DNA from 4 places in the Streptomyces sp. SM18 genome. Region 4 is predicted to be linked to each of the others. Evidence: riboswitches for the same ligand, from Rfam matches in the RefSeq annotation. Region 4 holds a riboswitch; each other region holds the start of a gene.

Region 1 (7,338 bases), 5.0 Mb from region 4:
GGCCTCCAGCACCATGGCGTCGGCGCGCCGGCCGCCCAGCGCGCGGAACCGCTGTCCCGCCGCTTCCAGCAGGGCGGTGGCGATGCCCTGCCGGCGCCGCTCGGGGTGCACGGCCAGCCGGTAGAGGGAGCAGCGCCACCCGTCGTATCCGGCGATCACGGTACCGGCCAGGGAACCGTCGTGCTCCGCCAGCAGTAGGGCTTCCGGATCCCTGGCGAGGAGCCGGGCCACCCCGGCGTGGTCGTCGGTGACGCTGGTCCCCTCCGCCGCCACCGTCCAGAAACGGAGGACGGCGTCGATGTCGGCCGGGACGGCCCGCCTGATGTGGAGTTCACTCATCGGCCGAGTCGAACACGGTGCCGGTGCTCCGGGCGAGGGGATTCCGCATCGCGGACGCACAGCCCACGACGCACAGCCCACGACGCGCGCCCCGACGTACGCCCGACGCGATCCGTGCCCGCGAGGTACGCCCCACGATGCCCGACGCCGACGCCCCCCGCCCCGACGCCCCCCGCCGTCGGTCAGCCGGGGCGCCGGTACCCGCCGAGCTCGGGTGCCAGCCAACTCGCCGCACGGGCCCGGAAGTCGGCCGGCCCGAGCGAGCCGGCCCCGGCGGGCAGGACCCCCAGGAGCGGGGCCCCGGCAGCGACCGGCAGGTCGTCGAGGTTGCACCGCGAGGCCAGGTCCGCGTCGGCGGGCATGCTGCCCACCACCACACCCGGGCACTCCAGGCCACGGGTCCGCAGCGCCTCCGCCGTCAGCGCGGTCGCGTTGAGGGTACCCAGGCCCGCGGGCGCCACGACCAGGACCGGCGCGGCCAGCAGCCGGGCGGCGTCCGCCAGGGTGGAGCCCTCGCCGTCGTACCGGACGAGCAGCCCACCCGCGCCCTCGACCAGCACCAGATCGTGTTCCGTCGCCAGCTTCTGCGCCGCCTCGGCGATCTCGTAGGGGCGGACGGGCGGCAGACCCGCCCGCCGTGCCGCCGTCTCCGGGGCCAGCGGCTCCGGGAAGCGGGCCAGCTCCACCGCCGTGACATGGGCACCCGCCAGCCGCGCGACCTCGGCGGCGTCACCCGGCTCCCCTGGGGCGAGCCCCGTCTGGGCGGGCTTCAGGACCGCCACACGGCGGTCCTGGGAAGCCGCCGCCACGGCCGCCGTCACGACGGTCTTGCCGATCTCGGTGCCCGTACCGGACACCACCAGCACCGTCATCTCAGCCCCTCTCCGCGGCCGCGCACACGGCCCGGCAGATCCGTGCCACGTCGTCGTCGTCGGTCACATAGGGCGGCATCGTGTACACCAGATCGCGGAACGGCCGCAGCCACACGCCCTCGCGGACCGCGGCCCGGGTGGCGGTGGCCATGTCCACCTCGTGATCGAGCTGCACGACGCCGATCGCGCCCAGCACCCGGACGTCCCGTACGCCGGGCAGACCGGAGGCCTCGGCGAGACCGCGCGCCAGTCCGGCGCCGATCCGCGCCACCTCCGCCTCCCAGCCCCCGCCCAGCAGCAGGTCCACCGACGCGCAGGCCACCGCCGAGGCGAGCGGATTGCCCATGAAGGTGGGCCCGTGCGCGAGCACCGGCACCTCCCCGCTGGAGATGCCCTCCGCCACCGCGGAGGTGCACAGTGTCGCCGCCATCGTCAGATATCCGCCGGTCAGCGCCTTGCCGACACACATGACGTCGGGGGACACCCCCGCGTGCCCGGCCGCGAACAGCTTTCCCGTACGGCCGAATCCGGTGGCGATCTCGTCGAACACGAGCAGGACGTCGTGCGCGTCGCACGCCTCGCGGAGCACCCGCAGGTACGCCGGCGAGTGGAAGCGCATCCCGCCCGCCCCCTGCACCACCGGCTCCACGATCACCGCCGCCAACTCGTGCGCGTGGTCCGCGATCAGGGTGTGCAGGTGCGCGGCGTAGGCCTCGTCCGGTTCCGCGTCGAAACCGTCCGGCGGGGCGTCCGCGAAGACCTGCCGGGGCAGCGCTTCCGACCACAGCTCGTGCATGCCGCCCTCGGGGTCGCACACCGACATGGGCTGCCAGGTGTCCCCGTGGTAGCCGCCGCGCCAGGTCAGCAGCCGGTGCTTGCCGGGTCTTCCGGCCGAACGCCAGTACTGGAGGCACATCTTCACCGCGACCTCGACGGCGACCGAGCCGGAGTCGGCGAGGAAGACGTGCCGCAGCGGCTCCGGGGTGATCTCCACCAGGCGGGTGGCCAGCCGTACCGCGGGCTCATGGGTGAGCCCGCCGAACATCACATGGCTCATCCGGTCCAGCTGGCCGCGGGCCGCCTCGTTGAGAACCGGGTGGTTGTACCCGTGCACCGCCGACCACCAGGACGACATCCCGTCCACCAACTCCCTTCGGCCGTGGGCGGGTTCGGCCAGACGCAGCCGTACGCCGGAGGCGGACTCCACGACCAGCGGCTCCTGCCTGCCCGGCATCGGGCCGTAGGGGTGCCAGACGTGTGCCCGGTCCAGGGAGCGGAGTTCGGCGGGGGAGAGCGGATCAGGCATTGGGCGCGACGTCCGTGCCGGCACCGCGACGGCGGACCGCCACCAGGTCCGTACGCGCCGCCGAGGCCTGGGCGGCCCCCGCACCGGAGCGCGGCGGGGTGACGGCGGCGGCCTCGGACGGGGTGGCGTCGGCCGTCCCCGGCGAGTCACCGCACGGCGCGCAGCCTCCGCCGTGTCCACCGCAGCCGCCGTCCGGCGACGGGACCCGGTGCTCGGGCAGCGTCGTCGTGTCCGACCCCTCCACCTCGAAACCGGCGTCCGCGATCATGTCCAGGTCCGTCTGACCGGCCTGGCCCTCACTGGTCAGGTAGTCGCCCAGGAAGATGGAGTTGACCAGGTGCAGGGCCAGCGGCTGAAGGGAACGCAGATGGACCTCGCGCCCGCCGGCGAGCCGCACCTCGGCGTCCGGGCAGACGAAGCGGACCATGGCGAGGATCCGCAGGCACCGCTGCGGGGTCAGGTGCCAGTCCTTCGCGAGCGGCGTTCCCTCCATCGGGATCAGGAAGTTCACCGGAACCGAGTCGGGGTCCAGGTCACGCAGCGAGAACACCACGTCCACGAGATCGGCGTCGCTCTCGCCCATGCCGGCGATCAGACCCGAGCACGCCGACAGACCGGCGGCCTGGGCCTGCCGCACGGTGTCCACCCGGTCGGCGTACGTGTGAGTGGTCGTGATGTCCCCGTACGTCGCCTCGGAGGTGTTCAGGTTGTGGTTGTACGCGTCGGCGCCCGCCGACCTCAGCCGGTCGGCCTGGCCCTCGGAGAGCAGGCCGAGGCAGGCGCACACCTCGACGTCCTCGTGCTGTCCCTTGATCGCCTCGATGGTCTTCGACACCCGGTCCACGTCACGATCCGTGGGCCCCCGGCCGCTGGCCACCAGGCACACCCGCTTCGCGCCACCGGCCACCCCGGCGGCGGCGGCCTTCGACGCCTCGTCCGGCTTCAGCCAGGTGTACTTGAGGATCTCGGCCTTGGAACCCAGCCGTTGCGAGCAGTACGAGCAGTCCTCGGGACAGAGCCCCGATTTCAGGTTCACCAGGTAGTTGAGTTTCACGCGCCGCCCGAACCACTGGCGGCGCACCCTTCCGGCCGCGGCCACCACGTCGAGCAGTTCGTCGTCGGAGGTCGCCAGCACGGCGAGCGCCTCGTCACGGGTCGGCAGTTCGCGCCGCAGCCCCTTGTCCACCAGCGTGTTCAGCAGGTCCATGGGCCCGATCCTGGCCTACGGCACCGTCTCCGGCCAAGGAGGAACCGGACAGGAGAGGCGGCCGATGCTGTGTGTATTGCCACACCCTGACCTGCTCCGCCCCCGGCTAGGGTCTGTGCGCTGCCTACAAAAGGGACCCAGCCATGCCCGTCTCCCCGTTCGACTGGACCGACGACGAGGCCCGCCGCCGCGCCGGTGCCGGACTCGTCAGAAGCCTGCGCCCCAGGACCGCCGCGCCGGAACTCCTCGACCTCGCGAGCAACGACTACCTCGGCCTGAGCCGTCACGCACAGGTCACCGAGGCGGCCGCCGAGGCGGCACGGCACTGGGGAGCGGGATCCACCGGTTCGCGGCTGGTGACCGGCTCCACCACCCTGCACGCCGACCTGGAGGACGCACTCGCGCGGTTCTGCGGATTCGAGGCCGCGCTGGTCTTCTCCTCCGGTTACGCCGCCAACCTCGCCGCGCTGACCGCCCTCACCGGGGCGGACTCCCTGATCGTCTCCGACGCGGTCAACCACGCCTCCGTCGTGGACGGTTGCCGTCTCTCCCGCGCCACCACCGCCGTCGTGCCGCACGCGGACCCGGACGCGGTACGGAAGGCGCTCGACGGCCACCGGGGACGCGCCGTGGTGGTCACCGACTCGGTCTTCTCGGTGGACGGTGACGCCGCGCCCCTCACCGCGCTCGCCGAGGCCTGCCGGGAGTCCGGGGCGGCCCTCCTGGCCGACGACGCGCACGGACTGGGCGTCCTGGGGGAGGGCGGACGCGGCGCGCTCGCCGCCGCCGGGCTCGCCGGCGCGGACGACGTCGTCGCCACGCTCACCCTCTCCAAGTCCCTCGGCAGCCAGGGCGGCGCGGTCCTCGGCCCCGCCCGCGTCATCGACCACCTGGTCAACACCGCCCGTACCTTCATCTTCGACACCGGGCTCGCTCCCGCCGCCGCGGGAGCGGCCCTCGGAGCGCTGCGGCTGCTGCGGAACGAACCCGAACGCGCGGGCCGGGCGCGGAAGGTCGCCTCCGAACTGTACGAACGGCTGACGGGGGCGGGACTCACGGCCGTGCGGCCCGACGCGGCCGTCGTCTCCGTCCGCGCGCCGTCCGCGCCCGAGGCGGTGCGCTGGGCCGCCGACTGCCGCGCCGCGGGCCTGGCCGTGGGCTGCTTCCGGCCGCCGTCGGTGCCGGACGGGATCTCCCGGCTGCGGCTGACGGCCCGCGCGGACCTGACCGAGCGCCAGATCGTGGCGGCCGTGGCCACGGTGGTGGACACCGCGCCGAGGACGGCCTCCTGACCTGCGCCACCCGGCCCCGCCGTGTCACTACCGGGCGCGGAGCCGAGGCACCGCCCGGACCGGCCGGCGCACGCCCGGCCGGAGGGCACCACTCTCCGGCTTAGGGCCGCGGTTCACCGTATCGGGCGACAAGGACCGCACATCTTGGCGGATCGTCCTGCCCGCACCCGGGATCGGTGGCACGCTGACGTACAAGCACGGGCCCGGCCGATCGTGGGTCGGCCGGGGCGGAAGAGGACGGTGTCGCCATGGCAGACCATCAGAAAGCAACCGTCACCCTGCCCAGCGACCCGCTCTCGGTCGCCGAGGCCCGCGGATACGTGGCACGCGTGCTGGCCGGATGGGGGTTGCACGGCTCCACCGACATCGCCGACGCCATCCGCCTGATCGTCTCCGAACTGACCACCAACGCCGTCCAGCACACCTCCGGGCAGTCACCCACCTTCACGGTGGACCTGCGCCTGGACCGGGACGCCGAGCTCTACCTGGGGGTGACGGACAGCCACCCCCGGCACCCCCGGAGGCTGTCAGGGGCGACCCGGCAAGACAACGGCCGGGGCCTGGTCATCGTCCGTGCGCTCGCCGACGAGTGCGGCGGCCGGTTCACGGTCCGCCCGGTCCCGGAGGGTGGCAAGACCGTGGCGATCACCGTGCCCTGGCCCGGCGCCGCCTCCGCCCCCGCCTGAGGTACGCGGCCACCACTGCCGGGGTGGCCCCCGCCTCGGCCGGTGGCCGCGCCCGCCGCGTACCGCCCGCGCCATCGAGGGCGGCAGCGGCGTGGCGCTCACCGCGCCGGGGCTCGCCCTGGTGGGCGGGGCCCAGCCGCACTGAGCCGGACGGATGCCCCGGGACGGGTGCCCCGTCCGATCCGCCGGCGCGCTAGCGGACCCGCCCGTACCAGACGTCGTTCGCCCAGATCTTCTCCAGGCGGACCAGGGCCCCGGTCTTGGGAGCGTGCCAGATCTTGCCGCTGCCCGCGTAGATGCCGACGTGGTAGACGTTGCGACCGGAATGAAAGAAGACCAGGTCACCGCGTTGCCGCTGTGACCTGGTGAGGTGACGTGTCGTGTTGTACTGCTGCTGGGCCGTGCGGGGGAGTTTTCTCCCCGCCTTCTTGAACGCGTAGAGCGTGAGGCCGGAGCAGTCGAACTGGCGGGGGCCCGTGGCGCCCCATCGGTAGGGCGCCCCCTTCTTCGACGCGGCGATCTTGAGCGCCTTCGTCGAGTGGGTCGCGGCCTCGGCGTCGTTCACCATGCCGGGGGCCAGCATGGTGGTGCCGACGGCGACGGTGAGGACCGAGGCCGTACCGACCCGGGCGAACAGAGACGGGACATGAACCTGCGCAGGCATGCGCAACCCTTCGTCAGCCGCCTGTGAAGGATGACCTGTCGGGTTCGGGCTGGCGAAGTTGCCCGGCCGCACACGGCGGCTTCACCCCAAGGGCTGACCGGAATCCGGTCGGCCCGCTGTGCTCGGGTCCTCCACTCCTGCCGATCCACTCGTGTCGACCAGTCGTCCGGGCGGCGGCAGGACTCGGCGTCCGCCCGGACCGCCCCGCCGCGGCGGCGGGGGCTTGTCGTCCCTCGGATCTTTACGCACCGATCATCGGAATTCCGAGCTGAAAGGGTGTGATGTGAGAGTGGTCACGACTGATCCGTTCAGGTGGCCGGGGCGCTCATGGCCCCTTCGCGTCGCGCGCCGACCAGCCCCGCACCAGCGACGGAACAACGGATCGCGCTGAGCGTCCGCGCGCACCGCGCAAGTTGAGCCGTCGCTCGTGCGGGGGGCCACCTACGCCGAACGAGCGAGGAAATCCGCACCGGTGGTCGGGCGTGTCGTGAAGCCGTGCCGAAAGGCCCACGGGATACGGGAGTCGGCCGGGGCGCCGGTCAACTCCCGTCCGCCGGAGGAAGCGCGATCCGGCCGGCGCGCCGCTCCCCGTCCAGCAGCCGCAAGGTGCGGTCCAGCGTGCCCGCGTGGAGCCGGCTCTCGCCCCGGTCATGCATCAGGGCCAGCGCGTCGCGCAGCGCGGTGGCCCGGGAGGCCAGCGCCTGGGCGGCCCGCAGCGCGCTGTAGGTGTCGCCGCCGCGGGCCGGGTTGATCCGGCCGACCTGGTCGAGGACTTCCAGATAGCAGTCGACGAACTCGGCTTCCGCGCGGGTCAGCGCGGGGAGCGGTGGAAGTCGGGGGGAGAGCATCGGCGATTCACCTCGCGGTGTGCGGCGGCCGGGACGGCGTACGGTTCTCCAGGACGTGGTCCACCAGCCCGTACGCCCGCGCGGCCGGGGCGTCGAGGATGGTGTCCCGCTCGACGGCGGAGCT
Region 2 (7,338 bases), 2.7 Mb from region 4:
GGGTCGGTGGCCAGGCGCTCGGTCATCTCCTTCATGACGCCGTTCGCCTCCAGCGTGCCGATCGCGGAGGCGGCACGCGGACACGTCAGGTAGTACGTCGTCGGGAACGGCGTGCCGTCCTCCAGACGGGGCTGCGTCTCGACCACGTCCGGGTTGCCGCACGGGCAGCGGTGCGCGATCGCGCGCAGACCGCGCGGCGGCCGGCCGAGCTGCTGCTCGAACGCGGCGACGTCCGCAGCGGTGGGCGCGGTGGGTTCGGTCTGCGGAGGGGGCGTGTCCATGCCTGCCTTGAATGTCATCGTTCGGTCGTCATGTGTCGGTGTGCGTACGGGGACGGGGTCAGTCGCGGTCCGCGCTGTCGATGCCGTCCCAGAGGTTGGAGTGCCAGGGCTTGCCGCCCGCGCCCGGTCCGCCTCGGCGGGCGTCGGCCGCGTCCGGGTCGATCACCGTGTAACTCGTCTCCCCGGGCATCACGTAGTGCAGGTGCTCACGCGCGAGACGGCGGATGTAGGCGTCGTCCTTGAGGCGCGCCTTCTCGTCCCGCAGCTCCTCGGTACGCGCCCGCGCGTCCCGCGCGAGCCGCTGCTGCTCGGCGATCTGGTCGCCCTGGGAGATGTACTGCCGCATCGGGTACGCGAGGACGACCACCAGCGAGCAGACGACCAGCGCCAGGAACGCGGCCCGGCCGGTGAGCCGGGAGCGGCGTGCCTGGCGGCGGTTCTGGGAGCGGTAGACGCGGGCCGCGGTCTGCTCGCCGAGCAGGCGCAGCCTGGTCGTGGTGGAGAACCGGTCGCGGTCCTTCACGGCCATCTCTCACGCCTCCCCGTTACGCACGTCCGTCCCCGCACACGGTACGGGACCGAGTGCGGGGACGGACGGAGGCTGCGGCTCCGGGCCGGCTGTCAGCCCTCGTGGCGGAAGCGCGGGAACGCCGAACGGCCCGCGTAGACCGCGGCGTCGTCGAGGATCTCCTCGATGCGCAGCAGCTGGTTGTACTTGGCGACGCGGTCCGAGCGGGCCGGGGCGCCGGTCTTGATCTGACCGCAGTTCACGGCGACGGCGAGGTCCGCGATGGTGACGTCCTCGGTCTCACCGGAGCGGTGCGACATCATGCACTTGAAGCCGTTGCGCTGGGCCAGCTCGACGGCGTCCAGGGTCTCGGTCAGCGAACCGATCTGGTTGACCTTGACGAGCAGGGCGTTGGCGGAGCCCTCCTCGATGCCGCGCGAGAGGCGCTCGGGGTTGGTGACGAACAGGTCGTCACCGACGATCTGCACCTTGGCGCCGAGCCGGTCGGTGATGACCTTCCAGCCCGCCCAGTCGTCCTCGTACAGCGGGTCCTCGATGGAGACCAGCGGGTACGCGGAGACCAGCTCCTCGTAGTACTCGGTCATCTCGGCGGCCGAGCGGGACTTGCCCTCGAACTCGTAGACGCCGTCCTTGTAGAACTCGGACGCGGCGACGTCGAGCGCGAGCGCCACGTCACGGCCCGGGACGTAGCCCGCCTCCTTGACGGCCTCGAGGATGAGGTCGAGGGCGGCGCGGTTGGACTCCAGGTTCGGGGCGAAGCCGCCCTCGTCACCGAGGCCGGTGGACAGGCCCTTGGTCTTGAGGACCTTCTTCAGCGTGTGGTAGATCTCCGCACCCCAGCGCAGGGCCTCGGAGAACGACTCGGCGCCGATCGGCGCGATCATGAACTCCTGGATGTCCACGTTGGAGTCGGCGTGCGAGCCGCCGTTGAGGATGTTCATCATCGGAACGGGCAGCAGGTGCGCGTTCGGGCCGCCGAGGTAGCGGAAGAGCGGGAGGTCGGAGGCCTCGGACGCGGCGTGCGCCACGGCCAGCGAGACGCCGAGGATGGCGTTGGCGCCGAGCGAGCCCTTGTTCTCGGTGGCGTCCAGGTCGAACATCGCCTGGTCGATGAGGCGCTGCTCGGTGGCGTCGTACCCGACGAGCTCCGGGCCGATCTGCTCGATCACGGCGAGGACGGCCTTCTCGACGCCCTTGCCCTGGTAGCGGTTGGGGTCGCCGTCACGAAGCTCGATGGCCTCGAACGCACCGGTGGAGGCGCCGGACGGAACAGCAGCACGTCCCGTGCTGCCGTCGTCGAGACCAACCTCGACCTCGACCGTGGGGTTACCCCGGGAGTCGAGGATTTCCCTGGCTACGACGACGTCGATGGACGGCACGAGGCATCTCCTTCTGGGATCTGACACTGGTTGGGCAGGGTCACTGTGGCCTTGCGACACGAGCCTAACCGGCCTGGCCCGCTGCGTCGGCCCGCCGCCCGTCCCCTGGGACGAAAAAGGACCCAAGGGCCCGCATTACGGGCAAAGCTTCAGAATTTTACTGACTGGTAACCACAAGTGTTGAACACGCGCACCCCTGGCGCGCCTCGGGAGGCGCCCCCGGACCGGCCGCCGGACACGCCCCCGGCCCGGCGCGCACGGGGGCGGCGCGCCGGGCCGGGGGCGTGTTTCGAAAGTAGCGCCGTCCGCCCGGAGGGCGGGGCCCGCGGCGTCCGGTGCGTGCGATCGCAAGGCGGAGGATCACCCTCGTACTGGACGTACTGGGGCGACTCCGACAATGCGGCGAGCGTGCGTGCCGGGCGTCGCGGGCCAGGCGGGACTTTCGAAACACGCCCTTGGGGGGAGGAGGGTCCCAGGACTACTTCAGGTGGAGCTGCTGACCCGGGAAGATCAGGTCGGCGTCCTTGACGATGTCGTCGTTCAGCTCGAACAGCTTCTGCCAGCCGCCCTTGACGTGCTCGGCCTCGGCGATCTTGCTGAGGGTGTCGCCGGCCTCGACCTTGTACTCGCCGTCGCCCTTCTCGACCTTCTGGCCGGTCGGGGTGGTGACGGTCCCGGTGGGGGCCGTGCGCTTCTCGCTGCGGGTGGTGGGCTGCTCGGCCTTGCGCTCCGGCTGGGCCGCCGGGGCGGAGTCGCCGTTCTTGCCGGTGGTGGAGGCGGAGGCGGAGCCGGTGTCCACGCCCGGGTCCACACCGTCGTTGCTCAGGCCGCCGGCACCGGCGCAGGCCCAGGCACCCGGCCCCTGGAGCGCGAGCAGCTTCTCGGCGGTGGCTATCTGCTGTTCCTTGGTGGCCAGGTCGGCGCGGGCCGCGTACTGCGTGCCGCCGGCGGCCGCCCAGCTGGACTGCGAGAACTGGAGGCCACCGTAGTAGCCGTTGCCGGTGTTGATGGACCAGTTGCCACCGGACTCGCACTGCGCGACGGCGTCCCAGGTGGCGACGGACGCGGCGGAGGCGTTGGACGCGCCCATCAGCGGGACGACGACGGCGGCACCGGCGACACCGGCCAGGGTGGCGACCCGGACGGCCTTGGAGGGACGGCGGTGCTTGCCCTTGCTCGAAAGCAGCATGGTTCTCCTCACCGACGCCTACGAGGTGAGCTGTCGGGTTCGGGCTGTGAGTCGCCCGGCCACTCGCACTCGCGAGCGGCTTCACCCCGAGCCGGCCCCGCCCGTCCATGGACGGCCTGGTCCGGCACTTACCTGGGTCCCCCGCTCCTGCCTACGGCGCTTTACGCGTCTGTGCCCTTCGGCCGACGGCAGGATTCGGCGTGACGGTCGAAGGGGCCCGCGGTGCGAGCGGCTTAGACCGTAAACACACCCAACCCCGACATTCAAAGATGGACATAACGAACAATCAGCGCTTACCGGTGCGGCGGGGTGGATCGTTTCCGCAGGTCGGAGCCGATGCGGGCGAACCGGAGGGCCGGGACCCGCCGGTCACAGCAAAGAGACCCATGTCTCACTTACGCATAAGTGGACATAGGCCTCTGAACTACCCTTGATTTCGGGGTGTTTTCCCGCTTTTGATCACTCGCCGGTGACGGCCGCCGCCCCGGACGACGCGGCGCCCGCCGCCGTGCCGGACGGCTGCGTCAGGTCGAGGTTCAGGCCGGGGAGGATCAGGTCCGGGTCGGCGCCCACCTCGGCCTTGTTGGCCTCGTAGAGCGCGGGCCAGCCGCCGGGCAACTCCCGCTCCTCGGCGATCGACCAGAGGTTGTCGCCCTCCTGGACGGTGTACGTGCCGTCCGCGTCCGCCGGGGCGCCCTCGCGCACGGTGGAGTCGCCCCGGGAGGCGTGCCTGCCGGACTCGCGCCCGTCCGGCCCGGTCGTGCCCGCGCTCTCCTCGGGCGCGGGGGCTCCCCGGTGCTTCCCGCCCTCGGCGCCCTGCGAGGCGCCGGGCGTCCGCGAGGTCTCCGACGAGGGGGTGGCGGAGGGCGAGGAGGACGTCCCGTCCGTGCCCGGGGTCGCGCCGCTCCGGCCCGGGGTGTCCGCACCGGCGCTCGGGGAACCGGCGTCCGGGGAGCCCGTGGCGTCGTCGGCCGGCTTCTTCGTCGTCTTGCCCGCGGCGTCGTCCGACGCCTCGTCGGACGCGCCCTCGGTGGCCTCCGGCGAGGGCGTGGCCGTCTCGTCGGCCGCCGGGTCGCCGCCCGGGTCGACGCCCGGCAGCACCCCGTCCACCGCGAGCCCGGATATCACCGCGCAGCTGGGCCAGGCCTGGGGGCCCTTGGCGTCCAGCACCTTCTCGGCGACGGCGATCTGCTGCGACCGGCTGGCGAGGTCGGCACGGTCCGCGTACGCCGTACCGCCGTAGGCCTTCCAGGTGTCCTGCGAGAACTGGAGGCCACCGTAGGAGCCGTTGCCGAGGTCGGCGCTCCACATGCCCCCGCTCTCGCACTCGGCGACCCGGTCCCAGGTCGAGGCGTCTGCGGCGTGCGCACCCGTCGCGCCGAGCAGCGGGATGGCGATGGCCGATCCCGTCACACCGGCGGTGACGACGATGGCGGGTGCCTGACGAGGCCGGCGGTGTCTGCCGTTCGCGGAGCCCATGGGCATTGCCTTCCGTGTGACTGACAGATGTCGAGTGGGTCGAACGGTGAACCTAGCGGGACTCGAACGTGTGTCACAAGTCGATGCAGCGGAGATCACGCGAAAGTCACAGAGTTGACGGAGTGTCACCTTCGGCGGGCGCCCGTCCGGGACCGAACTCCACGGGAAGGGTCCGCAGTCCCCGCATGATGAGCCCGCCGCGCCGGCGCAATTCACCCGGTTCCACGGCCAGGCGCAGGTCAGGAAGGCGCCCCAGCAGTGTAGCCAAGGCGGTCTGCCCCTCCAGCCGGGCCAGCGGCGCGCCCAGGCAGTAGTGGATGCCGTGCCCGTACCCGAGGTGCTGATTGTCACTCCGCGCAAGGTCCAGACGGTCCGGGTCCGGGAACCGTTCCGGGTCGCGGTCGGCTGCCGCGAGGACCACCAGGACGGGGTCCCCGGCGCCGATCTCCTCCCCGCCCAGCGTCAGGGGCACGGTCGCGTAGCGCCAGGTCGCGAGCTCCACCGGACCGTCGTAGCGCAGCAACTCCTCGATCCCGGTGGCCAGCAGTCCGCTCTCACCGGCCGCGAGGGAACGCTGGAGCCTCTCGCGCTGCTCCGGGTGGCACAGCAGGGCGTACACGCCGTTGCCGATGAGGTTGACGGTGGTCTCGAATCCGGCGAACAGGAGGATGAAGGCCATCGCGGCGGCCTCGTTCTCGGTGAGGTGCTCGCCGTGGTCGCTCGCCCGGATCAGGTCGGAGATCAGGTCGTCGCCCGGGTTCTCCCGTTTGCGGTGGATGAGTTCGGCGAGGTAGCCGCGCATCTTCTTCACCGACCGGGCCACCCCGCCGTGCGGGCCGCCGCCGTGCCGGATCATCATCCCGGCCCAGTCCCGGAAGTCGTCCTGGTCCTCCTCCGGCACCCCGAGCAGGTCGCAGATGGCGTAGATGGGGAGCGGGAACGCGAAGTCGTGGATGAGGTCGGCCTCCCCCCGGTCGGCGAAGCCGTCGATGAGACGGTCCGTCAACTCCTGCACGCGGGGCGCGAACGCGGCGACCCGGCGCGGGGTGAACGCCTTCGACACGAGCCGGCGCAGCCGGGTGTGGTCGGGCGGGTCGATGTTCAGCAGATGGGTCGTCAGCTCCGCCTTGCGCTCCCCCGGGATGCCCGTCTTCCCCTTGGCGTCGGACGGACCGGCGTGGTGCGCCGGGTCCTTGGAGAGCCTGGCGTCGGCGAGCGCCTGCCGGGCGTCCTCGTACCGGGTCACCAGCCAGGCCTCGACCCCGCTGGGCAGCGTGGTGCGGTGCACGGGGCTGTGCGCACGGAGCCAGGCGTACGCGGGGTACGGATCGGTGGCGAACTCCCAGGTGAAGAGCGCGGGGGCGGCTCCGGGGTCCGTCTCAGCGGCGCGGTGGCCGGAAGTGCTCCCTCCGGTTCCGTCCGGGGCGGGGCCGGCGTCGGCTGCGGCACGGGCGGGGCAGTCGCCCCCGGCTGAGGGGTGGGCGGGGCTGTCGTTCACCCCTCGACGGTATCCGGAGCGGTGTCGAGGCCCTCCGCCGCCCGGATCGCGTTCCGGTAGGCGCGGGCGGCGGCGCGCAGCGCGGCCTCCGGGTCGGTGCCGTCCGCCTCCGCCCGTACGGCCAGGGCGAGCAGCCGGTGGCCGAGGGAGTCACCGGCCGGGAGCGGTACGTCCACCCCGGCCTGCCGGGCCCGGCCGCCGAGCTTCGCCGCCAGGGCCAGCGCCGGCTGTCCCAGTGGCACCCCGTCGGTGGCCGAATCACGCCGCTTCTCGACGGCCTTGGTGCGCAGCCAGTGCGCGTGGACGTCCTCCGGGGTCGCGGCGGTCTCGTCGCCGAAGACGTGGGGGTGGCGGCGGATCAGCTTGTCCACGATGGTGGCCGCGACGTCGTCCACGGCGAAGGGCTCGTCCGGGTCCTCCTCGGCGATCCGGGCGTGGAAGACCACCTGGAGCAGGACGTCCCCGAGCTCTTCCCGCAGTTCCTCGCGGTCCCCGGCCTCGATGGCCTCGACCAGCTCGTACGCCTCCTCGATGGCGTACTTCGCGAGACCCCGGTGTGTCTTGCCCGAGGTCCACGGGCATTCCGTGCGGACCCGGTCCATGACCTGGACCAGGTCCAGGAACCGGGCGCCCGGCAGGTCGTACGAACCGGGCAGCAGCTCCAGATCGGGCATCCGCACCCGGCCGGACCCGCCGAGCCGGGACAGTCCGTCGGTGAGCGGCCTGTTGCCCTCGCCGCCGACCAGCACCACGACCGTCCGGCCGCCCGCGCAGTCGTCCACCAGCTCCTCGGCCGTCGGCGCGGTGTGCTCGACCGCGACGCCCGCCTCCCGCAGGTACGGCAGCTGCGGATGGTCCCGCTCGGCGCACAGCACCCGGTCGGCGGCGTGCAGCGTCTGCCAGGCGGGCCAGGACAGCAGGCCGGGCGCGACCCGGTGGCTGGCGGTGAGCAGGACGACGCGGCCGGGATCTTCAGCGTTCAC
Region 3 (7,338 bases), 1.6 Mb from region 4:
GTCGTCGGGTGTACGAGGCGTCCGCGCAACACCAGCAGCCGGCCGTCCCGGTCCTCGGGGAGCAGCGGCTCGACGAGTTCCTGGGCGCCGTCCCCGGGCAGGGCCACTGGCGTTACCGGCCCCGCGGCCTCGGCATGGTCTGGCGCAGCAAGGCGTTCCGGGCCGGCGCGGTCGTCACCGCGCTCGCGCTCTGCGGTCTGGTGATCCTGGCCCTGGTGCGCGAACAGACCGGCACCGAGGGCTTCCTGGTGGGGCTGGGCCTGGCCGTGCTGCCGGTGCCGCTGCTGATGGCGGCGTTCCGCTGGCTCGACCGGGTCGATCCGGGCCCCTGGCGGAACCTGCTGTTCGCGTTCGCCTGGGGCGCGTGCGCCGCCGCGCTGGTGGCGATCGTCGCCAACACCTTCGCGACCCGCTGGATAGCCACGGCCACCGCCGACGCGGCGAGCGCCGACACTCTGGGGGCCACGGTGATCGCCCCGGTCGTCGAGGAGAGCGCGAAGGCCGCCGCCGTCCTGCTGATCTTCCTGTTCCGGGGGAGGGAGTTCGGCTCCCTGGTCCACGGCGTCGTGGTCGCCGGGTTCACCGCCACCGGCTTCGCCTTCACCGAGAACATCCTCTACCTGGGCAACGCCTTCGGCGAGGACCAGCAGTTGGGGACGACGGGCCTCGCGTCGGCGACCGCCGGGACGTTCTTCGTCCGTGCCGTGATGTCCCCGTTCGCCCACCCGCTGTTCACGGTGCTCACCGGCATCGGTTTCGGTCTCGCCGCGCTCGGCGGGCGGCGCCACCGGGTGCGCCGGGTCCTGCTCCCGCTGCTCGGCCTGGTCCTCGCCATGGGCATGCACGCCGCGTGGAACGGCGCGTCGGCGCTCGGCGGCCTCGGCTTCTACGCGGTGTACGGGGCGTTCATGGTGCCGTGCTTCGTCCTGGTGACCTGGCTGGCGATCTGGTCCCGGCAGCGCGAGCTGCGTACGCTCGCCGCCGAACTCCCGGTGTACGCGGCGGCCGGCTGGCTGACTCCGGCGGAACCGCTCGCCCTGGCGTCCATGCGGGCCCGGAGCGCCGCCCGTGACGTGGCCCGGCGCTGGAACGGCCACCCTGACCCGGCCCGGGGCGCCTGGGCGGCACGTGCCGTCGCCGAGTACGAGTCGTTCGCGACCTCGCTGGCCGTGTTGCGCCGCCGGGCCCGCCACGGCGGGGCGGAAGGGGACTTCGCCGCGCGGGAACGGGAGTTGCTGCACCACCTGTGGCAGCGCCGGGACGTCGCGGGCCCCGCCCTGACGTACGCGGCCCAGGTGACGGGCCGGATCCGCCGCCCCGGACCGCCGGCGCCACCGCCCGTACCCCCGCACCTGCCCCGGCAGTTCCCGTACGGCCACACCGCGCCGGTGCGGCCCGGCGGGCCCGTCCCCGCGCCGCACCGGCACTACGGCGGCCACAACCCGTATCTGCACCCGGACGGCCCGGCCCCGGACGCCACCGGTACACGGCCCGGCTGAGGGCCGTACCGCGTGGCGGGTGCCGGGGCGGGCCCGCGTTGATGACGCGGGCCCGTTCCGGGCCGGCTGTCTCAGGCGGAGGCCTCGGTCAGCCGGGTCATCTGGTCGTCCGTCAGCCGCAGGTTCGCGACCGCCAGCAGCGCGGGCAGCTGCCCGACCGTGCGGGCGGAGGCGATCGGGGCGACGACCGTGGGGCGGGCGGCGAGCCAGGCCAGTGCGACGGTGGCGATCTCGGCCTCCTGCTCCCGCGCCACCGCGTCGAGCGCCGCGAGGACCGCGCGCCCGCGCTCCGTCTCCAGGTGGGCGGCGGCGCTGCCCGCCCGCGCGCTCTCCACCTCGGTGCCCGGACGGTACTTTCCGGTCAGGAAGCCGGAGGCGAGGGCGAAGTACGGGACGGCGGCGAGCCCGGCGTCGGCCGCGGTGTCCAGCAGCGCGCCCTCGTAGGTGTCGCGGGAGACGAGGTTGTAGTGCGGCTGGAGCGCCACGTAGCGGGCCAGGCCCTCGCGCTCGGAGAAGTCCAGGGAGGCCTTCAGCCGCTCGGGGCTGATGTTGGAAGCGGCGATCTCCCGGACGTGTCCCGCCTTCACCAGCTCGTCGAGGGCGGTGACGATGTCCTCGACCGGGACGCTCTCGTCGTCGAAGTGCGTGTAGTAGAGATCGATGTGGTCGGTGCCGAGCCGCCGCAGCGACGCCTCGGCCGCCTTCTTGACGTTGTCGGGCGAGAGCCCCTTGTACGCGGGGTGGCCCCCGACCTTGGTGGCGACGACCACGTCGTCGCGGCGGCCGCGCGACTTCAGCCACGCGCCGATGAGGGTCTCCGACTCGCCGCCCTCGTTGCCCGGGATCCAGGAGGAGTACGAGTCGGCGGTGTCGACGAAGTTGCCGCCGGCCGCGGTGTACGCGTCGAGGACGGCGAAGGAGGCGGCCTCGTCGGCGGTCCAGCCGAAGACGTTGCCGCCGAGGGCGAGCGGGAAGACCTGGAGGCTCGAAGCGCCGAGTGCGCGATAGGACGTCATGCCGGAGGTCAACAGGGCGGCGGAAGTCACTATTCCGCTCGTACCGCCGATCGTGTCAGACGTCTGTGCCGGACCTTCCGTGTCAGACGTCCGTGTCAGGAAGGCCGGACCGGAGACGGCGCGGACCGGCAGCCCTGGCGTCGGGGGGTGAGCGTCAGGGCTGCCGGGGTTTCAGAAGCACCGGAGGGGTGCCCGGGGTACGCCGCTGGACCGCCGCGGCACGGCGCGGCACGCCGGTCCACCGTCGCGGCTGGGCGGCGCGCGCCGGTGGACCGGCGTCGGGGCTCAGACCGTCAGGCCCTTGCTGCGGAGCCAGCTCATCGGGTCGATGCCGGAGCCGTCCGCGGTGTGGACCTCCAGGTGGAGGTGAGGGCCCGTCACGTTGCCCGTGGCGCCGACCCGGCCGATGGTGTCGCCGGTGTTGACCCGCTGGCCCGCCGTCACGTCCATCGAGGACTGGTGGCAGTACCAGATCTCGGTGCCGTCGTCGAGCTCCAGCACCGTGCGGTAGCCGTACGAACCGGACCAGCCGGCCGACTTGACCGTCCCGCCGTGCACGGCCTTGACCGGGGTACCGGTGGGAGCGGCGAAGTCGAGCCCGGTGTGCTGGCCGGAGGACCACAGCGATCCGGCCTGGCCGAAGGTCGAGGTGATCGTGTACGAGGAGGTGGGGAGGGAGTAGCTGGCGGCCAGCTTGGCGAGGCGCTCGGCCTCCGCCTTCGCCTTCGCCGCTTCCTCCGCCGCCTTCTTCTCCGCCGCGGCCTTGGCCTCGGCCGCACTCTGCTGCTTCGCGGCTTCCTTCGCGGCCTGTTCGGCCGCCGCCGACTCCTCCGCGGCCCTGGCCTCGGCCTCGGCACCGGACTGCTGCTGCTCGGCCTGCTGGAGGATGCGGGCGCGCAGCGCCTCACCGGCGTCGGTGGCGCCCTGCTCGGCCTCCGTGGCGGTGATGCCGGCGCTGGTCAGCGGGGCGGACGCGGTGACGGCTGTCGTGTCGTCCGCGTCGGAACCGCCGGACATGAACGCGCCCACACCGGGAAGGGATGAGGGATCGGGAAGATTGTCCTTGACGGAATCGGGAAGGGAGATGGAGACCGGCGGCTTGCCCTGCGCGGTGGCCATGCCTCCCGCGCCGACGGCCGCGATGACGCCGACACCGAGGACGGTGGAGCTACGGGCGAGACCGCGCTGCTTGGCCACGCGATGCCTGCCGCGAACGGGCCGGAGGGAATCCTCGGTGGGATTCCATTCTCCCCGCGTCGTGTTCTCGTCACCGAAGGCCGCGGGCCTGAAGGGGGACGAGGTCTCGGGGGCAGGCTGATTCGACGCCACGTGGGCGCACTCCTTTCCTTCCTTCTCGCCTACCGGGTTAGCTGACGGGTTCGGAGCAGGAAGGTCTCCTACGGACCCCTGACGTCTCTCACGAGACACAGGTGTCCGATTCACCCCATGTAGGTGGTTCCCCGGTTCCCTTGCGGAATTCGGCGCTCGCGCACGGTGCCGCCTCTTGCGACGACTGGGACGACCGCGCTGCGTTATCGAACGTTAATAGACACCGGGGTCCGATTCCAAGCCGTTCCCACTGATCGTTCACGACTTCGGGCGGGACTTATCAGCAGGAATCGGGGTCAAGCGGGCGCCTGGAGCGCCTCGTGCCCGGTCGTCAGTTTCTGACGGTTCGTCAAATGTTATGCGGAGCGGGTTCTCGTGATCACGGACGGTCGCGACCGCTCATCCGCCGTCCCGCCCCGCGACGCTCACGGTCTCCGCGGGCCCTGTCGGCCCGTGTCGGGCCGTCCGACGGCGAGCAGCGCCATGTCGTCCGTCGTCCGGCCCCCGGTGTGCAGCCGGACGTCGTCGGTCAGCGCGGAGAGCAACTCCTCGGGCCCCGGGAAGGTCCGGCCGCGCAGCCGTCCCGCCGGGTCGTAGAAGACACCGCGCGCGTTCCGCGCCTCCGACAGGCCGTCCGTGTAGACGAGCAGCGTCGCCCCGGCGGGCATCGGCCACTCGTCGGACCGGTCCGGCCACATGTCCAGGCCCATGCCGATCGGCAGCGCGGGCACAGCCGGTGCCAGCACCTGGAGCTCTCCCCCGCCGTGCAGCAGGATCGGCTCGGGGTGCCCCCGGTTGACGATCCGCAGGACGTCCGACCCGACCGGGATCTCGGCGAGGACGGCGGTGACGAACCCCTCCACGGAGTCCAGTCCGCCCCGCCGCACCCCCTCACGGGCCAGCGCCCGTTCCAGCCGCTGCGCCACCCCTTCCAGGGAGGACTCCTGCTCGGCCGCCTCCCGGAAGGCCCCGATCACCACGGCCACCGCCCCCACGGCCTCCAGCCCCTTGCCCCGCACGTCCCCGACGACCAGCCGCACCCCGTGCGGTGTGTCCACGATGGCGAAGAGGTCGCCGCCGACGAACTCGTCGGCCTGCGCCGCCTCGTAGCGGGCCGCGACCATCAGGCCGCCGATCCGGTCGTCCGGTGTGGGCAGCACCGCCCGCATCGCCGTCTCCGCGATGACCCGGGCCGAGGCCAACTGCTCGTTGCTGTGCCGCACGACGCTGTTGATGACGAGGGCGAGCGCGGAGACGGTGACCAGGGTGAGCAGTTCGGTGAGCGGCACGACGTGGCCGAGCGTGCCGTGCGCGGCCCGGATGGCCAGGACGACGAGGAAGGCGGCCCCCGCCGTACGGACGGTGCTGGCCAGCGAGAAGAAGGGAGCGGCGATCAGCGGCGCCGCGGCGAAGAGCGGGATGGCGGAGAAGTTGGGCGAGGTCGTCAGGTCGACCGCCGCGCCGGCCACGATCATCAGGGCGGGCAGCGCCCACACGAACCGCCGCGTCCGGGAGCCCTCCATGAGCCCGCCGCGCTGTCCGTCCCGCTTCCCCACCTGTGTACTCCTGCCCGGTCCGCCCACGGCTGCGGACGGTACCGCGCCCCGCCCGCACCGCCCGGAGCCGCGCCGCGCGCGGCGGCTCGGCATGGGCCGGAAGGGGGAGCGCGCCGGGGCGCCGCCCTCCGGAGGTCAGTCGGAGAGCCGGTGCCGCGCGTAGATCGTCAGTGCATCCCGTATGAGGGCGGCGGTGCCGTCCCCGTACCGATCGTAGTTCTTCGCGAAGCGTGGATCGGCGACATACATGGCGCCGAGCCCGATCACGTACGAACGGGTGGCCGGCGCGGTCGTCGAGAGCCACGCGCAGTGCCGTCGCGCGATGTCCTGCACCACGTCGCCGCCGGCCTCCAGACCACCGGCCCGTGCCTGCCCGTAGTCCCGGGCGAGGGTGTCGTGCTCGGCCAGGAAGGCCGTACGCTCCTCCGGTCCCAGCCCGCGCCACCACCGGTCGCCCTTCTCGTAGGCCTCCCGCCCCCAGCGATCGGTGACCTCCTCCTCGTAGACGGTGTGATCGAAGCCGTCGAACATGTCCTCGGCCATGAGTTCCTGCCCCTTCTCGGTCCGGTGAAGGGTGGTCCGTACCGAGGCGATCTGCCGCCCGATCCGCTCCCGCTCCCGCTCCAGCAGGCCCAGGTGCGCCCGCAGGGCCGCGGAGGTGTCCCGCTGGCCCTCCAGTACGTCCTTGACGGCGGACAGCGAGAGGCCCAGCTCCCGCAGCAGCAGAATCCGCTGCAACCGGACGAGGGCGGCCTGGTCGTAGTAGCGGTAGCCGTTGGCACCGGTCCGGCTGGGCGCCAGAAGCCCGATGTCGCCGTAGTGCCGGAGCGTGCGGCTCGTGGTGCCCGCGCGGCGGGCGATTTCCTGGATGGACCACTCCATGCCGGAGACGCTAGATCTTTACGTCGCGTCAAGGTCAAGGCGTTCCGGCGGCGGGCGGGAGGAGGACCGGCGGAGGACCGGCCGGGGACGGCGGTGCACTCGCGGTGGGGCCCGGTGGGAAGGCCTGGACGAGGCCGGACAAGCGGCATACGGGGGCATACGACGGTGGCCCGGATCCTTGGAAGGATCCGGGCCACCGTCTTCAGTAGCGGGGACAGGATTTGAACCTGCGACCTCTGGGTTATGAGCCCAGCGAGCTACCGAGCTGCTCCACCCCGCGCCGTTGTGATGCCAACTCTACGCCATCCGCGGGGTCCTCATGACCACGTCGCCGCCGACCGCCCGTGCCCACCCGGCGACCGGGAGGTCCACGGAACCGGCATCACCCTCCAACCACCCTTTGCTACCGAGTAGTTGCCACACGTGGTCCGGTGACCAAGGATGTGGGCGCACCCCCGATCTCGCGCAACAGCCTGTCTGGAGGGCCCTCGACGATGTCCACACCGCTCAGACCTGCCCACGTCCCTTCCACCGCACCGTCGCCGCTCCGTGCCTCGGTCATCAGTGGAGTCTTCGGCGGGGTGGCGGGGGCGGTGATGAGCGCCCTCGTCAACTACCTGGCCATCGGTATGCCGGGCAGCGCCGGGATCAACGCGCTGAACCACGGCGTCTCCGGTCTGGTCAGCGGCTTCATCGCCGGGTTCCTCGGCCTGATGATCCACATCCGCAAGACGTCGGCCACGGGGGCGGCCGCCCCCGTGGCGCCCGAGAGCGGCGCGGAGACCGGAGCGGCCTCCCGGAGCGCCTGACCGGCGGGCGGGCCCCGTCCCGCCCGAGGCGTGTCCCGTCCCGCCCCAGGCATGTCCCGTCGTGCGGGGTGCGCCCGTCGTGCCGGAGGTGTGGACGTACGCCTGGCGCCTGTCTCGGGCCCGCTGCCCACGGTGTGGGCCCCTCGTGCCCCTCGTGCCTCTCGTGCCTCTCGTGCCTCTCGTGCCCCTGGCGTGTCGCGCGAGGGGCGCCTCTGCCCCGTTCCGCGCCGCCGGGCGGGGCTCACCC
Region 4 (7,338 bases):
GGGGCCGTGCAGACGCAGTTGCTGATCGGCCGGATCGGCGCCGACCGCCATGACAGCGTCTGGCCCGCACAGGTGCTCGGCACCTACTGCCTGGGCGGCACCCTCACCTCCCGGCTGGACCGCGTGCTGCGTGAGGAGAAGGGCTACACCTACGGCGTGCGGGCCTTCGGCCAGGTGCTGCGCTCGACGGCGCCCGGGTCCGCCTCCGGGGCGACGGGTGCCGCGATGCTCGCCATCAGCGGTTCCGTGGACACCGAGTCCACCGGACCGGCGCTGGAGGACCTGTGGACGGTCCTGCGCACCCTGGCGGCCGAGGGGCTCACCGACGCGGAGCGCGAGACCGCCGTACAGAACCTGGTGGGCGTGGCCCCGCTGAAGTTCGAGACGGCGGCGTCCGTCGCGGCGACCCTGGCCGACCAGGTGGAGCAGCACCTCCCGGACGACTACCAGGCCCACCTGTACGCCCGCCTGGCCGAGACCGGCACGGTCGAGGCCACGGCCGCCGTGGTGAACGCCTTCCCGGTCGACCGTCTGGTCACGGTCCTGGTCGGTGACGCTGCCCGGATCGCGGAACCGGTCAGGGCGCTGGGCATCGGCGAGGTGTCGGTCGTCGGCGGCTGACGCGCCAGGACGGCACGGACCCCGGTGGGCAGTCGCCCGCCGGGGTCTTCTTTTTGCCCTTTTCAGGGCCATATGTACGTATATGGGTTGTGGGATGAGCGACACATCGGCTTGTCCGTTTGGTGCCGGAAAGGTGTCCGCCCTAGCGTCGGTGCGGCTGTCCGCCAGACGTATGCCGCGCCCGCGGCACCGGGCAGTCATCGCCGAGTCCCCGTCAGGCGCGAGCCTGGGGAGCCGGGGACCCATCCATGTCCCTGGGGTGAATCGGATGCCCGTGTCTCCTGTGAGCCGCGGGTGCCCGTAGGAGACCTTCCTGCTCCGAACCCGTCAGCTAACCCGGTAGGCGAGAAGGAAGGAAAGGAACCAGCCCCCTCCATGGCGTTCACCCGTGCCACCGGGAAGCACCGCGCCCCGGGCCGTCTGTCCCGCAGGAGCGCCCAGGCCGTCGGCATCGCCGCCCTGGCCACCGCCGGCGTCGTCGGCGCCACCGCCTCCCCGGCCCTCGCGGCCGGTACCCAGGACTCTCCTGCCCTGGCGGCCGGTACCCAGGCGTCCTCGGTCCTGGCGGCCGACACCCAGGCCTCTTCGGTCCTCGCCGCGGACTCCGGCGCCCCGGTGGCCGAGGCCACCGGCCTGAGCCAGGTCACGGCCATCGGCAGCAGCCTCGCGGTCCAGATCGACGCCCAGGCCCGTGCGCAGCGGCACCAGGCGGACCTGGCCGCGAAGGCGAAGGCCGCGGCCGAGGTGAAGGCGAAGGCGAAGGCCGAGGCGAAGGCGCGTGCCGAAGAGGCACGTCAGGCCGAGGCGCGCGCCGCCCGTGCCGCCGAGCGCGCCCGGCTGAACGCCTTCCGCCTCCCCGTCGCCGGCTCCTATGTCACCACCGGCTACAAGTCCGGCGGCTCGCTCTGGTCCTCCGGCAGCCACTCGGGCGTGGACTTCCGCGCCGCGTCCGGCAGCACCGTCGTCGCCGTCGGCGCCGGCACCGTCGTCGAGGCCGGGTGGGGCGGGGCGTACGGCAACAACATCGTGATCCGGATGACGGACGGCACGTACACCCAGTACGGCCACCTCTCCTCGATCGACGTCCAGGTCGGCCAGGGCGTCACCCCGGGGGAGCGGATCGGCCTCTCCGGCTCGACCGGCAACTCCACCGGGCCGCACCTGCACTTCGAGGCCCGCACCTCCCCGCGGTACGGCTCCGACATGGACCCCGTCGCCTACCTCCGCTCGCACGGCGTCCGGCTCTGAACCGCTCCGGGACGGCACCCCGCTCCTGACGAAGACCCCGGCACCCGCCGGGGTCTTCGCCGTACGGGCCGGGCCCCGCCGGGCGGGGCGCGCGCCGGACCACCGCGAAACGTTTTACCGGCCGGAAGCCAGGTGTGAATTCCGTCCCGCCGTCGGAAATTCGGTCCGATTGCCATAGAGTCGCGGAACAGGCGTCGGCCGGTCGCGCTCAGCGGATATCAAGGCGGAGGTTCGGACATGCGCATTCCCGCGCATTCGGTGTGCACGGCAATCCGTCACGACATCGTCTCCGGTGTCTTCCCGCGCGGCAGCCGCCTCACCGAGGAGGTGCTCGCGCGCCGCTACGGGGTCTCCCGCGTCCCGGTGCGCGAGGCCCTGCGCACCCTGGAGTCCGAGGGGTTCGTCGTCACCCGCCGGCACGCCGGTGCCTGTGTCGCCGAGCCGACCGAGCAGGAGGCCGCGGACCTGCTGGAGCTCCGCGTGCTGCTGGAGCCGCTCGGCGCGGCCCGTGCCGCGCAGCGCCGCACCGAGGCCCACCTCAAGGTGCTGCGCGGCCTGGTGAGGCTCGGTCAGGAGCGGGCGCGGCGGGGGAAGGGCGAGGACCTGCGGTCGCTGGGCGGCTGGTTCCACGACACGCTGGCCCAGGCCTCCGGCAGCCCCGCGCTCATCGCACTGCTCACCCAGCTCCGGCACAAGAGCGCCTGGATGTACGCGGTCGAGCCGCCGGCCCGCCCCACGGAATCCTGGGCCGAGCACGGCGCCCTCGTGGACGCCGTGGCGCGCGGCGACGCGGAACGCGCCAGGGTCCTCGCCGCCCGGCACACCGAGCGGACCGTCGCCGCGCACCGGCTGCGCGGGCCGGAAAGGCCCGGCCGGGTGCCGGGCCCCGCGCGGGTGAGGAATGCGCAACATGCCGTCAACACGGCGGGCGTCCGGAATTAACAAGGGCGCCGTATACAGAGAGAGCGCGGGGAAGGCTACCGCGAGGATTTCCGAAAGACCTTTCGGGAGGAATGGCTTCCGGGAAGGGCCCCTTTCCCTGCGCGAATTCCGTCGGCGCGGGGTGTTCCCGTTCGCCGGGCGCATGGTGCGCACGCGTTTCCGGTCGTCAGGACAACGAAAAGGCCGCGGCTCCCGAGGGGGAGCCGCGGCCTCGCCGCGGAGTGGACTCCGGTGCCGGAGTCCGGATCAGACCGTCTCCGGGAGCTCCTCGAGCCCCTCGGCGACCAGCTTCGCCAGCCGGTCCAGCGCGGCCTCGGCGTCGTCCGCCTCGGAGGCGAGCACGATCTCCTCGCCGCCCTGGGCGCCCAGGCCGAGCACCGCCAACATGGAGGCGGCGTTCACCGGGCTGCCGTCCGCCTTGGCGATGGTGACCGGCACGCCGGAAGCCGTGGCGGCCCGGACGAAGATGGAAGCGGGGCGGGCGTGCAGGCCCTCGGCCCAACCGACGTTGACGCGGCGCTCAGCCATGGTTCTGCCCTTCACATCAATGATTGTCTGGATCACATGGTTGTCTAGACCAGTCTCTCATGCGGTACGCACCGCGGTGCGCGCCCCCGCCCCCGCCGCCGCGCGCCGCCCTCCGTGGGCCCGGCGGCCTGGGCCAGGGGGCCCGGCGGCCGGGGCCGTACGGCCTCCCCCGAACCAGGCACGGCGAGCCGTAGGCTCTCTCCATGGAGCCCACGCCGGAGCAGAGTCCGCACCACGCGTACCCCGACCACTGGGAAGCGGACGTGGTCCTCCGCGACGGTGGCACCGCCCGTATCCGCCCCATCACCGCGGACGACGCCGAGCGGCTGGTCCACTTCTACGAGCAGGTCTCCGACGAGTCGAAGTACTACCGCTTCTTCGCCCCGTATCCGCGTCTCTCCGCCAAGGACGTGCACCGCTTCACCCATCACGACTACGTCGACCGGGTCGGGCTGGCCGTCACCGTCGGCGGCGAGTTCATCGCCACCGTCCGCTACGACCGGATCGACGCCCAGGGCCGGCCCGCCTCCGCGCCCGCGGACGAGGCCGAGGTCGCCTTCCTCGTCCAGGACGCCCACCAGGGCCGCGGCGTGGCCTCCGCCCTCCTGGAGCACATCGCCGCGGTCGCCCGGGAGCGCGGCATCCGGCGCTTCGCGGCGGAGGTGCTGCCTGCCAACAACAAGATGATCAAGGTGTTCCGGGACGCCGGCTACACCCAGCGGCGCAGTTTCGAGGACGGCTCGGTCCACCTCACGCTCGACCTGGAGCCCACCGCCGCGTCCCTCGCCGTCCAGCGCGGCCGTGAACAGCGCGCCGAGGCGCGTTCCGTGCAGCGGCTGCTGGCACCGGGATCGGTCGCCGTCGTCGGCGCGGGCCGCCTCCCCGGGGGTGTGGGCCGCACGGTGCTGCGCAACCTCCTCGGCTCGGGCTTCACCGGGCGTACGTACGCGGTGAACCGGTCCTTCGCCCCGGAGCGGACCGAGATCGACGGGGTGCCCGCGCACCGCTCCGTGGGGGAGATCGGCGAGCGGGTGGACCTCGCGATCGTCGCCGTCCCGGCCGACCGGGTGCCCGAGGCCGTCGCGGACTGCGGCGAGCACGGCGTCCGAGGCCTGGTCGTCCTGTCCGCCGGGTACGCCGAGCGCGGCGCCGAGGGGCGTGAACGGCAGCGCGAACTGGTCCGCCAGGCCCGCTCGTACGGGATGCGGATCATCGGCCCGAACGCCTTCGGGATCATCAACACCGCGGACACCGTCCGGCTCAACGCCTCCCTCGCCCCCGAGTCGCCCGCCGCCGGACGCATCGGGCTGTTCACCCAGTCCGGCGCGATCGGGATCGCCGTCCTCTCGGGCCTGCACCGGCGCGGGGCGGGGCTCTCGACGTTCATCTCCGCCGGGAACCGGGCCGACCTCTCCGGCAACGACTTCCTCCAGTACTGGTTCGAGGACCAGGACACCGACGTCGCCCTGCTGTACCTGGAGTCGTTCGGCAACCCGCGCAAGTTCCACCGGCTCGCCCGGCGGACCGCCGCCCTGAAGCCCGTGGTCGTCGTGAAGGGCGCCCGGCACAGCGGCTCCACACCACCGGGCCACGCGGTGCCCGTCAGCAGGGTCCCGGACGCGACGGTCTCCGCGCTGCTCCGGCAGGCGGGCGTGATCCGCGTCGACACGGTGACGGAGATGGTCGACGTCGGCCTGCTCCTCGCCGACCAGCCCCTCCCGGACGGCCCCCGGGTGGCCATCCTCGGCAACTCCGAGTCACTGGGGCTCCTCACCTACGACGCGTGCCTCGCGGAGGGGCTGCGTCCACGTCCGCCCCAGGACCTCACGACGGAGGCGGAACCCCGGGATTTCCGGGACGCGCTGGCCGCGGCGCTCGCCGACCCGACCTGCGACGCGGTGATCGTGACCGCGATCCCCTGGGTCGGGGAGAACGGCGAGGCGCACACCGGCGACGGCGAGGTGCTGGCCGCCGCCCTGCGCGAGGCGGCGGCGACGGGACCGGCCAAGCCGGTGGCGGTGGTGCACGTGGAGATGGGCGGCCTGGCCCACGCCCTGTCCGCGGCCACGGGCACGGCCACCCCTCCGGGGCCCGCGTCCCACCCCGCCCCGGCACCCGCCGGAACGCCCGTGCCCGACGGCGGGGCGGTGCCGCCGGGCGCACGCGAGGCCGCCCCCGGGGTGACGCCCCGGAGGACCGCCCCCGGCACGCGGCGGGACCCGGCCGGCGTGCCCTCCGGACCGGCCGGCGGTCTTCCGCGCCCCCCGGTGAACACACCGCGTGCCCCGGAGACCCCACCGCACCCCCCGGAGACCCCACCGCACCCGCCCACCCGCGGGGCCGTGGGACCGATCCCCGCCTACCCCGCCGCCGAGCGGGCCGTCCGGGCGCTCTCCGAGGCGGTGAAGTACGCGGGCTGGCGGCGCCAGGCGGCCAACCCCGGCAAGGTGCCGGAATACCTCGACGAGACCATCGACGAGCAGGCGGCCGCCGCACGCGTCAAGGCGCTGCTCGGCCCCGACCCGGAGCTCCGGGGCCGCCCGCTCACCCACCAGGAGGCGGCCGGCCTGCTGGGCCTCTACGGCATCGAGGTGCGCCCCGGGATCCCGGCCCCCGGCGTGGAGGCCGCCGTCGCCGCCGCCGCGCGGCTCGGCTACCCGGTCGCGCTCAAGACCACCGCCCCCCATCTGCGTCACCGCCCCGACCTCGGCGGGGTCCGCCTCGACCTCGTGGACGAGGGCGCCCTGCGCCGGGCGTACGAGGAGCTGACGGACCTGCTCGGCTCGCCCGCCGAACTCCGTCCGGTCGTCCAGGCGATGGCGCCCCGGGGCGTCGACACGGTCCTCCGGGCCTCCATCGACGCCTCCGCCGGGGCCGTCCTCTCCTTCGGCCTGTCCGGCGCCCCCTCGGAACTGCTCGGCGACACCGCCCACCGGCTGGTCCCGGCCACCGACCGGGACGCCGCCGAGCTGATCCGCTCCATCCGGGCGGCGCCCCTGCTCTTCGGCTGGCGCGGCTCGGCCCCGGCCGACACCGCGGCGCTCGAAGAGCTCGTGCTGCGGGTCTCGCGGCTGGTGGACGACCACCCCGAGGTGGTCTCGGTCGCCCTGGAGCCCGTCGTGGTCGCGACCCACGGCCTGGCCGTGCTGGGGGCGGGCATCCGGCTCGCCCCGCCCCCCGCCCGCAACGATCTCGGCCCCCGCCGGCTCCCCAGTTACTGACCGGCCGCGTACCCCCCGCGGGGAGTCCCCGGCACCCGGCGGCCCCCCGTAGGATGGTCCGTATGGCAAAGACCGGTACGACGACCCAGGGGCTGCGCGCGGCGATCGAGCGCAGCGGCTACTACCCGGCCCTCGTGGCCGAGGCGGTGGAGGCCGCCGTCGGCGGGGAGCCGGTCGCGTCGTACCTGGTGCACCAGGAGACCACCTTCGACTCCAACGAGGTGCGGCGCCATGTCACGGTCCTCGTCCTGACCAACACCCGCTTCATCGTCAGCCACACCGACGAGCAGGCCGCGGACACCAGTTCGCCCACGCCGTACGCCACGACGTCCACGGAGTCGGTCAAGCTCGACCGGATCTCGTCCGTCGTCGTCAGCCGCGTGGTCGCCAACCCCGAGAAGTACGTGCCCGGCACGCTGCCGCGCGAGGTCGTCCTGACCATCGGCTGGGGCGCCGTCTCCCGGATCGACCTGGAGCCCGCCGCCTGCGGCGACCCCAACTGCGAGGCCGACCACGGGTACACCGGCAACACCACCGCCGACGACCTGAGCCTGCGGGTCAGCGAAGCCGGTGACGGTCCGGACACCGTGCGCCAGACGCTCGCCTTCGCCCAGTCCCTCTCCGAGGCCACGGCCACCGTCGCGGCGACCGGCCGCTGATGGCCCAGCCGGCCTGGCAGGAGCCCGTTCCGCTCGCCCTCGACACCGCGCCCGTCCCCGAGTACGGCGGCGGTGCGCTCGCCGACCTGCTGCCGACGCTCGCCGCCGGACAGGGCGTA

The links. A riboswitch is a leader RNA that binds a small molecule or an ion and turns the genes downstream of it on or off. The one in region 4 is predicted to bind cyclic di-AMP.
Positions count from the first base shown of each region.
Region 1: linked by a shared signal. The riboswitch ahead of B9S64_RS02100 (C40 family peptidase) and the one ahead of B9S64_RS25025 (M23 family metallopeptidase) in region 4 are both predicted to bind cyclic di-AMP.
Region 2: linked by a shared signal. The riboswitch ahead of B9S64_RS12715 (transglycosylase family protein) and the one ahead of B9S64_RS25025 (M23 family metallopeptidase) in region 4 are both predicted to bind cyclic di-AMP.
Region 3: linked by a shared signal. The riboswitch ahead of B9S64_RS17650 (M23 family metallopeptidase) and the one ahead of B9S64_RS25025 (M23 family metallopeptidase) in region 4 are both predicted to bind cyclic di-AMP.

Region 1 is NZ_CP029342.1:510,856-518,193, reverse strand. It holds gene B9S64_RS02135 (GNAT family N-acetyltransferase) at 1-339, opposite strand, end outside; gene bioD (dethiobiotin synthase) at 522-1,211, opposite strand; gene B9S64_RS02125 (adenosylmethionine--8-amino-7-oxononanoate transaminase) at 1,213-2,517, opposite strand; gene bioB (biotin synthase BioB) at 2,510-3,724, opposite strand; gene B9S64_RS02115 (8-amino-7-oxononanoate synthase) at 3,868-5,016, shown strand; gene B9S64_RS02110 (ATP-binding protein) at 5,265-5,702, shown strand; partial or broken gene B9S64_RS34810 (LysE family translocator) at 5,734-5,847, shown strand; gene B9S64_RS02100 (C40 family peptidase) at 5,896-6,366, opposite strand; cyclic di-AMP (ydaO/yuaA leader) riboswitch at 6,370-6,536, opposite strand; gene B9S64_RS02095 (hypothetical protein) at 6,906-7,214, opposite strand; gene B9S64_RS02090 (ATP-dependent Clp protease proteolytic subunit) at 7,222-7,338, opposite strand, start outside.
Region 2 is NZ_CP029342.1:2,885,882-2,893,219, forward strand. It holds gene B9S64_RS12695 (DUF501 domain-containing protein) at 1-281, opposite strand, end outside; gene B9S64_RS12700 (septum formation initiator family protein) at 340-810, opposite strand; gene eno (phosphopyruvate hydratase) at 903-2,189, opposite strand; gene B9S64_RS12715 (transglycosylase family protein) at 2,668-3,378, opposite strand; cyclic di-AMP (ydaO/yuaA leader) riboswitch at 3,379-3,547, opposite strand; gene B9S64_RS12720 (transglycosylase family protein) at 3,838-4,857, opposite strand; gene B9S64_RS12725 (cytochrome P450) at 4,964-6,355, opposite strand; gene B9S64_RS12730 (nucleoside triphosphate pyrophosphohydrolase) at 6,352-7,338, opposite strand.
Region 3 is NZ_CP029342.1:3,909,077-3,916,414, reverse strand. It holds gene B9S64_RS17660 (PrsW family intramembrane metalloprotease) at 9-1,499, shown strand; gene B9S64_RS17655 (aldo/keto reductase) at 1,571-2,515, opposite strand; gene B9S64_RS17650 (M23 family metallopeptidase) at 2,801-3,844, opposite strand; cyclic di-AMP (ydaO/yuaA leader) riboswitch at 3,856-4,009, opposite strand; gene B9S64_RS17645 (PP2C family protein-serine/threonine phosphatase) at 4,270-5,493, opposite strand; gene B9S64_RS17640 (MerR family transcriptional regulator) at 5,536-6,282, opposite strand; tRNA gene B9S64_RS17635 (tRNA-Met) at 6,489-6,562, opposite strand; gene B9S64_RS17630 (hypothetical protein) at 6,777-7,091, shown strand.
Region 4 is NZ_CP029342.1:5,540,269-5,547,606, forward strand. It holds gene B9S64_RS25020 (pitrilysin family protein) at 1-621, shown strand, start outside; cyclic di-AMP (ydaO/yuaA leader) riboswitch at 813-982, shown strand; gene B9S64_RS25025 (M23 family metallopeptidase) at 997-1,869, shown strand; gene B9S64_RS25030 (GntR family transcriptional regulator) at 2,107-2,811, shown strand; gene B9S64_RS25035 (HPr family phosphocarrier protein) at 3,058-3,339, opposite strand; gene B9S64_RS25040 (bifunctional GNAT family N-acetyltransferase/acetate--CoA ligase family protein) at 3,543-6,560, shown strand; gene B9S64_RS25045 (DUF5998 family protein) at 6,623-7,219, shown strand; gene B9S64_RS25050 (alkaline phosphatase family protein) at 7,219-7,338, shown strand, end outside.